DNA from 3 places in the Amnibacterium sp. genome. Region 1 is predicted to be linked to each of the others. Evidence: riboswitches for the same ligand, from Rfam matches in the RefSeq annotation. Region 1 holds a riboswitch; each other region holds the start of a gene.
The links. Region 1 has a riboswitch for fluoride ahead of ACTHLI_RS11720 (MutS-related protein). Riboswitches for the same ligand answer to the same signal wherever they lie in the genome.
Positions count from the first base shown of each region.

Region 2: it holds a riboswitch for fluoride, as region 1 does, so the genes downstream of both, ACTHLI_RS09700 (respiratory chain complex I subunit 1 family protein) here and ACTHLI_RS11720 (MutS-related protein) in region 1, are expected to answer to the same signal.
Region 3: it holds a riboswitch for fluoride, as region 1 does, so the genes downstream of both, ACTHLI_RS05360 (fluoride efflux transporter FluC) here and ACTHLI_RS11720 (MutS-related protein) in region 1, are expected to answer to the same signal.

Region 1 is NZ_JBQCGC010000081.1:4,682-7,948, forward strand. It holds gene ACTHLI_RS11715 (MutS-related protein) at 1-23, opposite strand, end outside; gene ACTHLI_RS11720 (MutS-related protein) at 20-1,591, opposite strand; fluoride riboswitch at 1,634-1,706, opposite strand; gene ACTHLI_RS11725 (MIP/aquaporin family protein) at 1,744-2,658, opposite strand; gene ACTHLI_RS11730 (MFS transporter) at 2,894-3,267, opposite strand, start outside.
Region 2 is NZ_JBQCGC010000069.1:3,394-6,660, reverse strand. It holds gene ACTHLI_RS09710 (proton-conducting transporter transmembrane domain-containing protein) at 1-94, opposite strand, end outside; gene ACTHLI_RS09705 (hypothetical protein) at 91-777, opposite strand; gene ACTHLI_RS09700 (respiratory chain complex I subunit 1 family protein) at 777-1,733, opposite strand; fluoride riboswitch at 1,806-1,877, opposite strand; gene ACTHLI_RS09695 (hypothetical protein) at 2,847-3,267, shown strand, end outside.
Region 3 is NZ_JBQCGC010000036.1:27,198-30,464, reverse strand. It holds gene ACTHLI_RS05375 (aminotransferase class V-fold PLP-dependent enzyme) at 1-693, shown strand, start outside; gene sufU (Fe-S cluster assembly sulfur transfer protein SufU) at 690-1,124, shown strand; gene ACTHLI_RS05365 (fluoride efflux transporter FluC) at 1,242-1,613, opposite strand; gene ACTHLI_RS05360 (fluoride efflux transporter FluC) at 1,610-2,023, opposite strand; fluoride riboswitch at 2,045-2,120, opposite strand; gene ACTHLI_RS05355 (amidase) at 2,148-3,267, shown strand, end outside.

The DNA.
Region 1 (3,267 bases):
GCGAGCAGCTGGACGGTGATCATCGGGTCCCCTCCGCCCCGGCGATGCGCTCGCGCAGTCGGTCCCGGGTGAGTCCGTGCTTGTGCGCCAGGGCCTCCGCGTAGGCGCGACCGTCCGCGCGCCGGCGCTCGAGCTTGAAGGTCCGCACCGCGGGGTCGTCCGGGTCGACCGCCGCGACGAGGCTCACGATCGCAGGATCGAGGCGGGACAGCTCGTCGATGAACGTGACGCAGACCGTGAGGGCGCCCACGTCGAGCAGCCGGGTGAGCACCTCGCGGTTGATCACCGTCGCGTCCCGCAGCGCGGTCGAGGAGAAGACCTCGTTGAGGATCACGACGGTGTTCGCTGTGGCGCGGTCCAGGACCGTGCGGATCCGCTGCACCTCTTCCCCCATCCGCCCCTCGAGCGTCTCCAACCGCTCCGCCCGGTCGAAGCAGGTCATGACCCGGTCCGGGAGACGCAGTCGCGCCGACGAACCGGGCACCGGGCAGCCGAGCGCGGCGAGATGGTGCACCTGGCCGATGAGCCGGGCTGTGGTCGTCTTCCCGCCCTGGTTCGGCCCGGTGATGACGAGGGCGGACTCGCCGTCCCGCAGCGCGAGATCGTTCGTCACCACGCGCGCGCCGTCGGCCACCCGCGCCCGGGCCAGGGGGAGATCGAACACGTCCTGCAGCTCCAGACGCCGGTGCTCGAGCGAGACGTCCGGACAGGTGAGGTGCAGGCCCGCGGCGCGCAGCGGAGCGACGAGGTCCAGGTACGCGAAGTAGAACTCCGACTGCGCGACGCTGCGGGCGAGCACGTCGTCGACGAAGTCGGGGGTCTCCTGCGACCAGGCCATGAGCGGTTGCAGGACGTCGGGCTTGAGCGCGCCGACGGCGTCGAGGATCCAGGCCTGGATGTGGTCGAGCGTCTGGTCCTGCCGGAGCCGGCTGTGGTGGTCTTCGACCTGCCCCCTCCGGAATCGTTCGAAGACGCGGTCGACCTCGTCCTCGAGCGAGGCCTCGTCGTCGAAGGGCGCCACGTGCAGGGTGCCGTCACGGATCAGCAGCGCGAAGAGGATCGATCCCCAGTCAGCGTCGAGCTCGCGAGCGCGTTGTTCGAGCCGCCGGAACGGCGGCGACTGCCGGAGCCGGTCCGCGTGCTCGGCGAAGCCGCGGAGTCCGATGGACTTGACCTCCGCCGCGTCCAGCGCCGCAAGCAGGTCCTGCGCCAGCGCGTGCACCGCCTCGCAGTACCCGAGCACGGCGGAGAGATGCAGGCGCGCCTGCTGCAGCGGATATCGACTCCGCCCCGCGTCGCGCTCCACGCTGCGCACCGCCACCAACGCGTCGACGAACCTGCTGACCGCGGAACGCACTCCCGTGTGCTCCAGCGCGGCGAACACGCCCTGTCGATACCGCACCGCATCGACGTCGTGCAGGGGGCGACGGAACACGTCGGCCAGCGCCGCCGGGTCCGTCACCGTCCGCTGCATCGAGTCCAGGACCTGGTCGAGGGCCAGGTCGTGGAGCGAATCCACATCGATGGTCTCGGCGAAGGACGGCCGCGCCGAGGGGGCGAGGAGATCACCGAACGCCGCAGTCGTTGGCATGGCCGTCGTCGAGGCGTGCTCAAGGGTCACCTGTCACTCCGATCGTGATCAGGTGCTATCAGCCTCGCGGCGGTTCGGACGTCAGGTCCTGGCGAGCTCCATCGCCACCGCCTGTATAGCGCACGCACATCCGTGCGCCGCTGGGAGGCCGTTCACGACGCGGGGGAGAGCGGCAGGCCCCGTGCCACGGTGGCCTTGTACAGGCCGCCGCCGATGGCCCCGCCGATGAACGGGCCGACGATCGGTACCCAGAAGTAGGGTTCGCCGGTCTGATCGACCCACGCGCTCCCGTACCCGGTGAGCCATTCGAGTAGCCGGGGTCCGAAGTCGCGGGCCGGGTTGATCGCGTAACCGGCATCGGTGCCGAACGCCATGCCGATCCCGACCACCACCAGGCCCACGGCGATCGCGGTCAGGCCGGGCGACGGTCCGGCCGCGCCGGGTTCGGTGATCGCGAAGACGAGGAAGAGCAGGATCGCGGTGCCCACGATCTGGTCGAACAGAGCGAGCCAGATGCTCACGTCGAGCGCCGCGTCACCGTTGCCGGGCAGTGTGGAGAAGACGCCCTGGGTCGCCAGGGTGTGGTGCGGGTCGACCGCGTCGAGCCCGCTGCTGTAGTCGATCCGAACGATCAGCGCGGCGATGAAGAAGCCGATCACCTGCGCTGTCATGTAGGGGAGCGCCCTGCGCGCCGGGAAGTCTCGGAAGAGCGTCACCGCGAGGGTGACTGCGGGATTGAGGTGGGCGCCCGTGGTCGCACCGGCGACGAAGATGCCGAGGGTCACGCCGATGCCCCACGCCCACGAGATGCTGTCATGCCCTCCGAGCCCGTTCTTGGAGACGACGACCTGCGCGACGACCCCGAGACCGAACAGCCCGAGCACCATGGAGCCGAAGCCCTCCGTGATCAGCTCTCCGAGCAAGGTGGGTCGGCTGCCGGGGTCGGCTTCGGCCATCCCGGACAAGTCGCTGCTCGCGTCCACGTTCCGTCGCCGCAGCTGCAGGGCGTTCCCGCCGAACAGGCCGCGCTCGGACGGGGCCTGCTGCGTTCTCCCTCGATCGCTCACGCCCGCCTCCGTGTGATCGCTCACCAGTCAGGGCTCGGTGTCGCCTCGTTGCTCCGTCGCCCGCAACCCGAAGCGGAAGTCGACACCCGAATTCGGAGACTCCGCTGAGAACGCGGGGGAACACCTGATCGTCGGGCTCCCCCACGACATCCCGTCGGCGCGACCGCGGCGGGCTGACCCAAGGACAGTGCACATCTGCAGCGGTTGCGGAGCCGAGCGAACGCCGAGATCAGAGTCAGCCGGCCATTCTCCGCCGACGGCTCACCCCAAGGGCTATGAGCGACAGGACCATCCACGCAGCGGCATAGAGGAATCCGACGCTCGGGGAGACCGCCGCGTACAGGAGGCCCACCACCGCGGTCGAGACGAAATCGCCGAGCGCTTGCACACCACCCAGGAAGCCGAAGCCGCTGCCGCGCAGGGCATCCGGCACGACTCGGGCCACGAGCGTCGATTCGGCCGTCTCGGCGAGGCCGATCGCTGCGCCCGCGGCGATGAACGCCAGCAGCAACCAGAGCCAGGAGCGGAACGAGGCGGCGAACGCCGCATAGGCGAAGACGTAGAGCAGGGCCCCGCAGCCGAAGACGATTCGTGGCCCGACCCGGTCGA
Region 2 (3,267 bases), on a different contig from region 1:
TCGCCGCCTGGTTCACGACCCTGGGCGCGAAGATGGACAGCACGGTGGCGCCCAGCGGGAAGACGAGCACGCACCAGAGCAGCGCGGCGTTCATCCGCGGAGCCGATCGAGGTGCACGGTGGACAACGACCTCGAGCGCGTGCTGTGCACGCGGATGAGGACCCCGAAGACGACCACTGCGACCAGCAGGTCGAAGAGGAACGCGACCTCGAGGATCAGGGGCAGGCGCGCCGCCACGACGAGGCTGGCCATCGACACCCCGTTCTCGAGGGAGAAGAACCCGATCGCCTGGCTGACGACGTCGCGGCGCAGGATGATCAGGACGAACGCGACCAGCACGACCGCGACCGAGATGCTGAGCGCCGTGGACGGCAGCACCGCGGACCGGATGTGCAACGTCCCCACGGTGAAGAACCCGAACGCCGCGACGACGATCGCGATCACGACCTCGGTCGCCACGCCGAGCGCGCCGCTTCCCGCGATCTCCGCCGACGTGCCGCGCAGCAGCCGGAGGATGACGAACGGCACGACGACGGCCTTCAGCAGGAACGAGACCGCGGCGAGCACATACAGCTCGGGCACGTCGTTCCCGAACGCGACCACTGCGGCGAGGACGCTCACGAAGAACGACTGCGCCGCGTACAGGTTCACCTGCGCCCGGTACAGGGCCGCGCGGAGCATGCCGAACTCGATCAGCAGCACGATCACCCCCAACGTCGTCGCGACACCGTCGAAGACGGACGGGGCAGCAGGCTGGGCTGCGAGGACCACGGGCATCAGCCGCCTCCGAGGTAGAGCGTGAAGATGGCGAGGACCGCGAGCAGGAACGCGGCTGCGACGAACTCCGTGATCTTGAAGAGCCGGAGCTTCGCGAAGGTGTTGTCGATCACGGCGACGACGACGCCCAGCGCGACCGCCTTCGCGACGAGCGCGACGATCGCCACCGCGACGAGCGCCGGACTCCCGTTCGAGGCGAGCCCCCAGGGCGCGATGAACACGTTGAGCAGGATCGTGTAGAGCACCAGCTGCTTCGCGGCCGAGCCCCACTTCAACAGCGCGAGCTGCGGCCCGGAGTGCTCGAAGGTGCGGGCCTCCTCGATCATCCCCAGCTCGATGGTGCCCGTGTGTGTCTCGACGGGGATCCGGCTGGTCTCGAACAGGATGACCATGAAGAGCGCGGCGGACGCGAGCAGGTGCGCCGGCCGCACGATCTGCTCCGGCCCGCTGGTGACCGTGGCGCCCAGCACGTACGGCAGATCCGTCCCGGTCAGCAACGCCACGGTGAAGACGACGAGGAGCGTGACCGGCTCCGTGATCGCGCCGAAGGTCTTCGACCGGCTGGCGCCGAGCTGCGCGTAGCCATCGCCGGTCTCCGCAGCCGCAGCCGCGCTGACGAAGCTCGCGAACGCCAGGACGATCCCGCCGCCGAGGATGTCACCCATGTCCCCGAGCGGGAGCGGGAACGTGGTCAGCACGGGGATGAGCAACGGGACCGTGAGATAGCAAGCGAAGCTCACGATGGGAGCCAGCAGGAACACCGGGCCGGCCGAACGGGGGGCGAGGGCCTCCTTCTGGAACAGCTTCGCGAGATCGAAGTACGGCTGGAGTACGCGGGGCCCACGGCGTCCCTGAAGCCGTGCCTCCACCCGCGCGACGACGCCGCTCAGCAGCGGCGATGCTCCGAGCACAGTGAGCACCTGCAGCGCCTGGACCACCCCTACCGGGAGGATCACGGCGTCACCCGGGCCCTGCGGACCGTCGGCGAGGCGCGAGCGAGCCGTACTGCTTCCACGCGCACTCCTGCCTGGGCGGCAGGGGCTATCAGCGTGAAGGGCGGTTCGGACGAGGTCCTGGCGAGCTCCATCGCCGGTCGTAGTAGACCATGGCGGTCCTGGACCCGTCAACGCAGCCGGTGCGGCGGACAGGGAGCGAGGCCCTTCCAGCGCGCGGCGCGGACGAAGCGTGCAGCGGGGCGACCGAGCAGCTGGGTGATCCCCACCGCGAGCCGCGTGTCCGTCGCGTACCAGGCGGTGCGAAGGACGGTGAGCTGCCTCGGGAGCAGCCGAAGCGGTCCGCCCACCGAGCCCACGTCACGCCCCGCCCGGCGCGAGCGGCATCAAGGCTCGGGGAGAGGAACGTGAACGGTCAGCCCAGTCGGCGGGTTTCGCACGCCAGGGGACGGAGACCCGCGGTCCTCGGGTCCCGTCAGCGACAGGGTCATCCCTGGGCGGAACGCCATCCCGCGCCCGTGGCTCAACGCGCATTCAGGTTGTGCGCGGCGTCGACCGCCATGCTGGGCCTGCGCACCAGCGCACGGTGGTGGGTCTCACCGTTCCCAACCTCGGCACCCGTCGACAACAGTCCCTACCCGGCGGCACACGCGTGCCTTCGAGGTGGGAGACGTTCACACGTGGAAGACGATCACGGCGCAGGTCTGTGCCGGAGCGATGCGTTCCAGCATCGCCGAGCCCTGGGCGGGAAGTACCCGGCCCTCGGCGGCGGCCCGGTCCTGGCGCCTTCCGCATCGCGCGTCCTCGACTCGCGACCTCCTCGACACGCCTGCTTTCGGAACGCGCATGCAGGTCGGTCGACGATCAGAGAGGTCGGTCAGTGATGGATACGGTTCGAAGCGTCGAGGTGCGGCTCATCTCGGGTTCTCTCGGTCCTGGTGACGATGCCGTGATCACGATCACGCTTCCCGACGGCGCCGACGGGCCGCCGTTGGTGATCGAGGATCCGACACCTGATCGGCGGGGCGCTTGGCGCCGCGTCTCGGCACCGCCTGACGGGATCGCGTACGTGCGGATCCCCCGCATCGCCGCTCCGTGAACCGGGGCGACCGTCCGATGCGGGGACGCCTATCGGTCGCGGTCGACGAGCCCAGGCCACTCCTCCCCGATGACGCGCACCAGCTCAGCGTCGACGAGGTGCGGCTGCTGTGGTCGTTCGTGCACGGCGACATCATGGACGGCTCGACGCGCGAGCGACTGCGCCGATCCTTCGGGCTCTGCCGCCGTCATGCCTGGGGGCACGCGGTCGTCGAGATCGAGCTGTGGGAGACCGGTTCGGGTCGCAGAGCAGGACATCAGCCTTTCGATGTCTCGGTCCTGCTCGAGGATCTCATCCAGGAGGCGCTCTCCGCGGTGAAGCCGGAACACCCCCGTCGGACCCTGCGCGCCTGGCGAGGGGACGACGCGTGCCCGATCTGTCGCGATCTGAGTGCGGACGGACGGCTCGGCCTCGGCTACGCGGGCTCCGACAGTGCCG
Region 3 (3,267 bases), on a different contig from region 1:
CCGGTCGAGGAGCTCGTGGCCCTCGCGCGGGCGGTCGGGGCCGTCACCGTGCTGGACGCCTGCCAGTCCGTTCCGCACCTGCCGGTCGACGTGGCGGCGCTGGGCGTGGACCTCGCGGCGTTCTCCGGCCACAAGATGCTCGGTCCGACGGGGATCGGCGTCCTGTACGGACGCCGCGCGGTGCTGGACGCCCTGCCGCCCTTCCTCACGGGCGGTTCCATGATCACCACGGTGACCATGGAGCACGCGGAGTACCTGCCCGCCCCGCAGCGGTTCGAAGCCGGCACGCAGCCCGTCTCCCAGGCCATCGGCCTCGGCGAGGCGGTGCGCTACCTGGAGAGGGTCGGCATGCCTCGGGTCGCCGCCCACGAGGCGGAGCTCGGCGCCCGGCTGGCCGCCGGACTCGCGGCGACCGACGGGGTGCGGCTCCTCGGACCGGCGCCGGGCGCGCCGCGCATCGGGCTCGCGGCCTTCGTCGTCGAGGGCGTGCACGCGCACGACGTCGGCCAGTTCCTCGACGACCGCGGCATCGAGGTCCGGGTCGGGCACCACTGCGCCCAGCCCCTCCACCGCCGGCTGGGGATCACCGCCTCCACCCGGGCCAGCGCGGCCGTGCACACGACGCGCGACGAGGTCGACGCGCTGCTCGAGGGCGTCCGCAACGCCGTCGCGTTCTTCGGGGTGCGGTCGTGAGCGGCGCGCTCGGCGGCCTGTACCAGGAGGTCATCCTCGACCTCGCCAGGCACCCGCACGGGAAGGGGCTGGAGGACGGGGCCGCCGCCTCCTCCCATCAGGTCAACCCGACGTGCGGGGACGAGATCACCCTGCAGCTCCACCTCGACGGTGAGCGCATCGACCGCATCCGGTGGGAGGGCGACGGCTGCGCGATCTCGCAGTCGTCGGCCTCGATCCTCGCGGACCTGGCGCCCGGGCTCACGCCCGAGGAGCTCGAGCTCCGGATCGACGCGTTCCGGACCGCGATGCGGTCCAAGGGGCGGATCGAGCCGGACGAGGACCTGCTCGGCGACGCGGTCGTGCTGGGCGGGGTCTCCCGCTACACCGCGCGCGTGAAGTGCGCGATGCTCGCATGGGTGGCCGCGGAGGACGCCCTCCGCCGCCGCTGACGTGCATTTCGAAGGGGTTTCTGCCTGGCGAAGCCGCGCAGAAACCCCTTCAAAATGAACAGAACACGGAGTGCATTTCGAAGGGGATTCTGCGCGGTCCGGCGTGCAGGATCCCCTTCAAAACGAACCGAGGGCGAGGCCGAGCGCGCCTGCGGCGACGGACAGGATCAGGACGCCGAGGCCGTAGGCCAGGGAGGCCGCGTACCGGCGCTGCCCGATGAGCCGGACCGTCTCCACGCTCGCGGTGCTGAACGTGGTGTACCCGCCGAGCAGCCCCGTGCCGAGGACGAGCAGCGCGGCCGCGGGCAGCCCGTGCGCAGCGAGCCCGGTGAGGAGGCCGAGCAGGAACGAGCCCGAGACGTTGATGATCGCGGTGCCCCAGGGCAGGCGCGCGCCGATGCGGTCGCGGAGCAGACCGTCCACGACGAAGCGGACGATGGCGCCGGCCCCGCCGGCGACGGCGAGCGGGAGCAGGAGCAGCGGGCTCACCGGCGCGCCCCGATCGCGATGCCGGCCCAGGACGCGACCGCACCGAGGAGCACCGAGCCGACCGCGTACGCGATGCCGATCCCGGCGTGGCCGCCCTGCAGCAGCAGCGCGGTCCCGATCGCGAGCGTGCTGTACGTGGTGAAGCCGCCGCAGAAGCCCGTGCCCGCGCCCAGCCGGACGAGGCGCCTGCCGCCCGCGTCGGGGCCGCCGCGCACGAGCCGCTCGAGCAGCAGCCCGAGCACGAACGCGCCGACCACGTTCACGACGACGATCGCGATCGGCAGGCCGCCGACGGCCGGGATCGCCACCGACACGCCCTCCCGGGCCGCGGTCCCGACGGCGCCGCCGAGACCGACGACGACGACCATGGCGGGCCGGAGGTGGACGGGGCGCGGTCGGGATTCGGTCATGCGGGCTCCGGATGTCGTCGAGGGACGGCAGGGGCCATCAGCATCTCCGCGGTTCCGGCGTCCATCCGCCGAGGCGAGCTCCATCGCCTCGATCAGGCTATCGGGCGGCTGGCAGGATCGTCGGATGCCACGGTTCGACGTCGTCGAGGCCACCATCGCCCGGGTCCGCACTGCGCTCGAGACCGGCCGGACGACCAGCGTCGAGCTCGTCACCGCGTCCCTGGCGCGCATCGAGGCGTACGACCGGGGCGGCATCCGGCTGAACGCCGTGGTGGTGCCGAACCCCGACGCGCTCGCCGAGGCCCGTGCGAGCGACGAACGGCGTTCGGCGGGCGCGACGCTCGGTCCGCTCGACGGCGTGCCGTACACCGCGAAGGACAGCTACGCGGTCCGCGGGCTGACGGTGGCCGCGGGGTCGCCGGCCTTCGCGGGGCTCGTCGCGCAGCGCGACGCGTTCACGATCGATCGGCTGCGGGCCGGCGGCGCGATCTGCCTGGGGCTGACGAACATGCCGCCGATGGCGAACGGCGGCATGCAGCGGGGCCTCTACGGGCGCGCGGAGAGCCCGTACCGCGCCGAGTGGCTCACCGCGGCGTTCGCCTCCGGCTCGTCGAACGGCTCCGGCACCGCGACCGCGGCGAGCTTCGCGGTGTTCGGCCTGGGGGAGGAGACGTGGTCGTCGGGCCGCGCGCCCGCATCGAACAACGGGCTCGTCGCGTACACGCCCTCGCGCGGGGTGATCTCCGTCCGGGGCAACTGGCCGCTCGTGCCGACCATGGACGTCGTCGTGCCGCACACCCGCTCGGTCGCGGATCTCCTCGAGGTGCTCGACGTGATCGTCGTGCCGGACGAGGAGCCGGTCGGTGACTTCTGGCGCATGCAGCCGTGGGTGGCGATCCCGCCGGTCGCGGCGCTGCGGCCACCCTCCTACCGGGAGCTCGCGGGCGCCGTCGGCCTCGGCGGCCTCCGGCTCGGCGTGCCGCGCCGGTACGTCGGGGCGGATCCGGGCATCCCCACCCGCCCATCGGTGCTCGAGCGCTGGCGGATCACCCGCGAGCGGCTGGAGGCGCACGGTGCGACGGTCGTCCCGATCGAGCTGTCCGCCGTGACCCGGTACGAGCAGGGCGTCCGCGGCGGTCAGGCAGGGCTCGTCGACCACGGGTTCGTGCCCGCGGACTACCTGGAGCGCGAGCTCTGGGACCTCTCGATCTGGAGCTGGGACCTGTTCCTCGCCGCGAACGGCG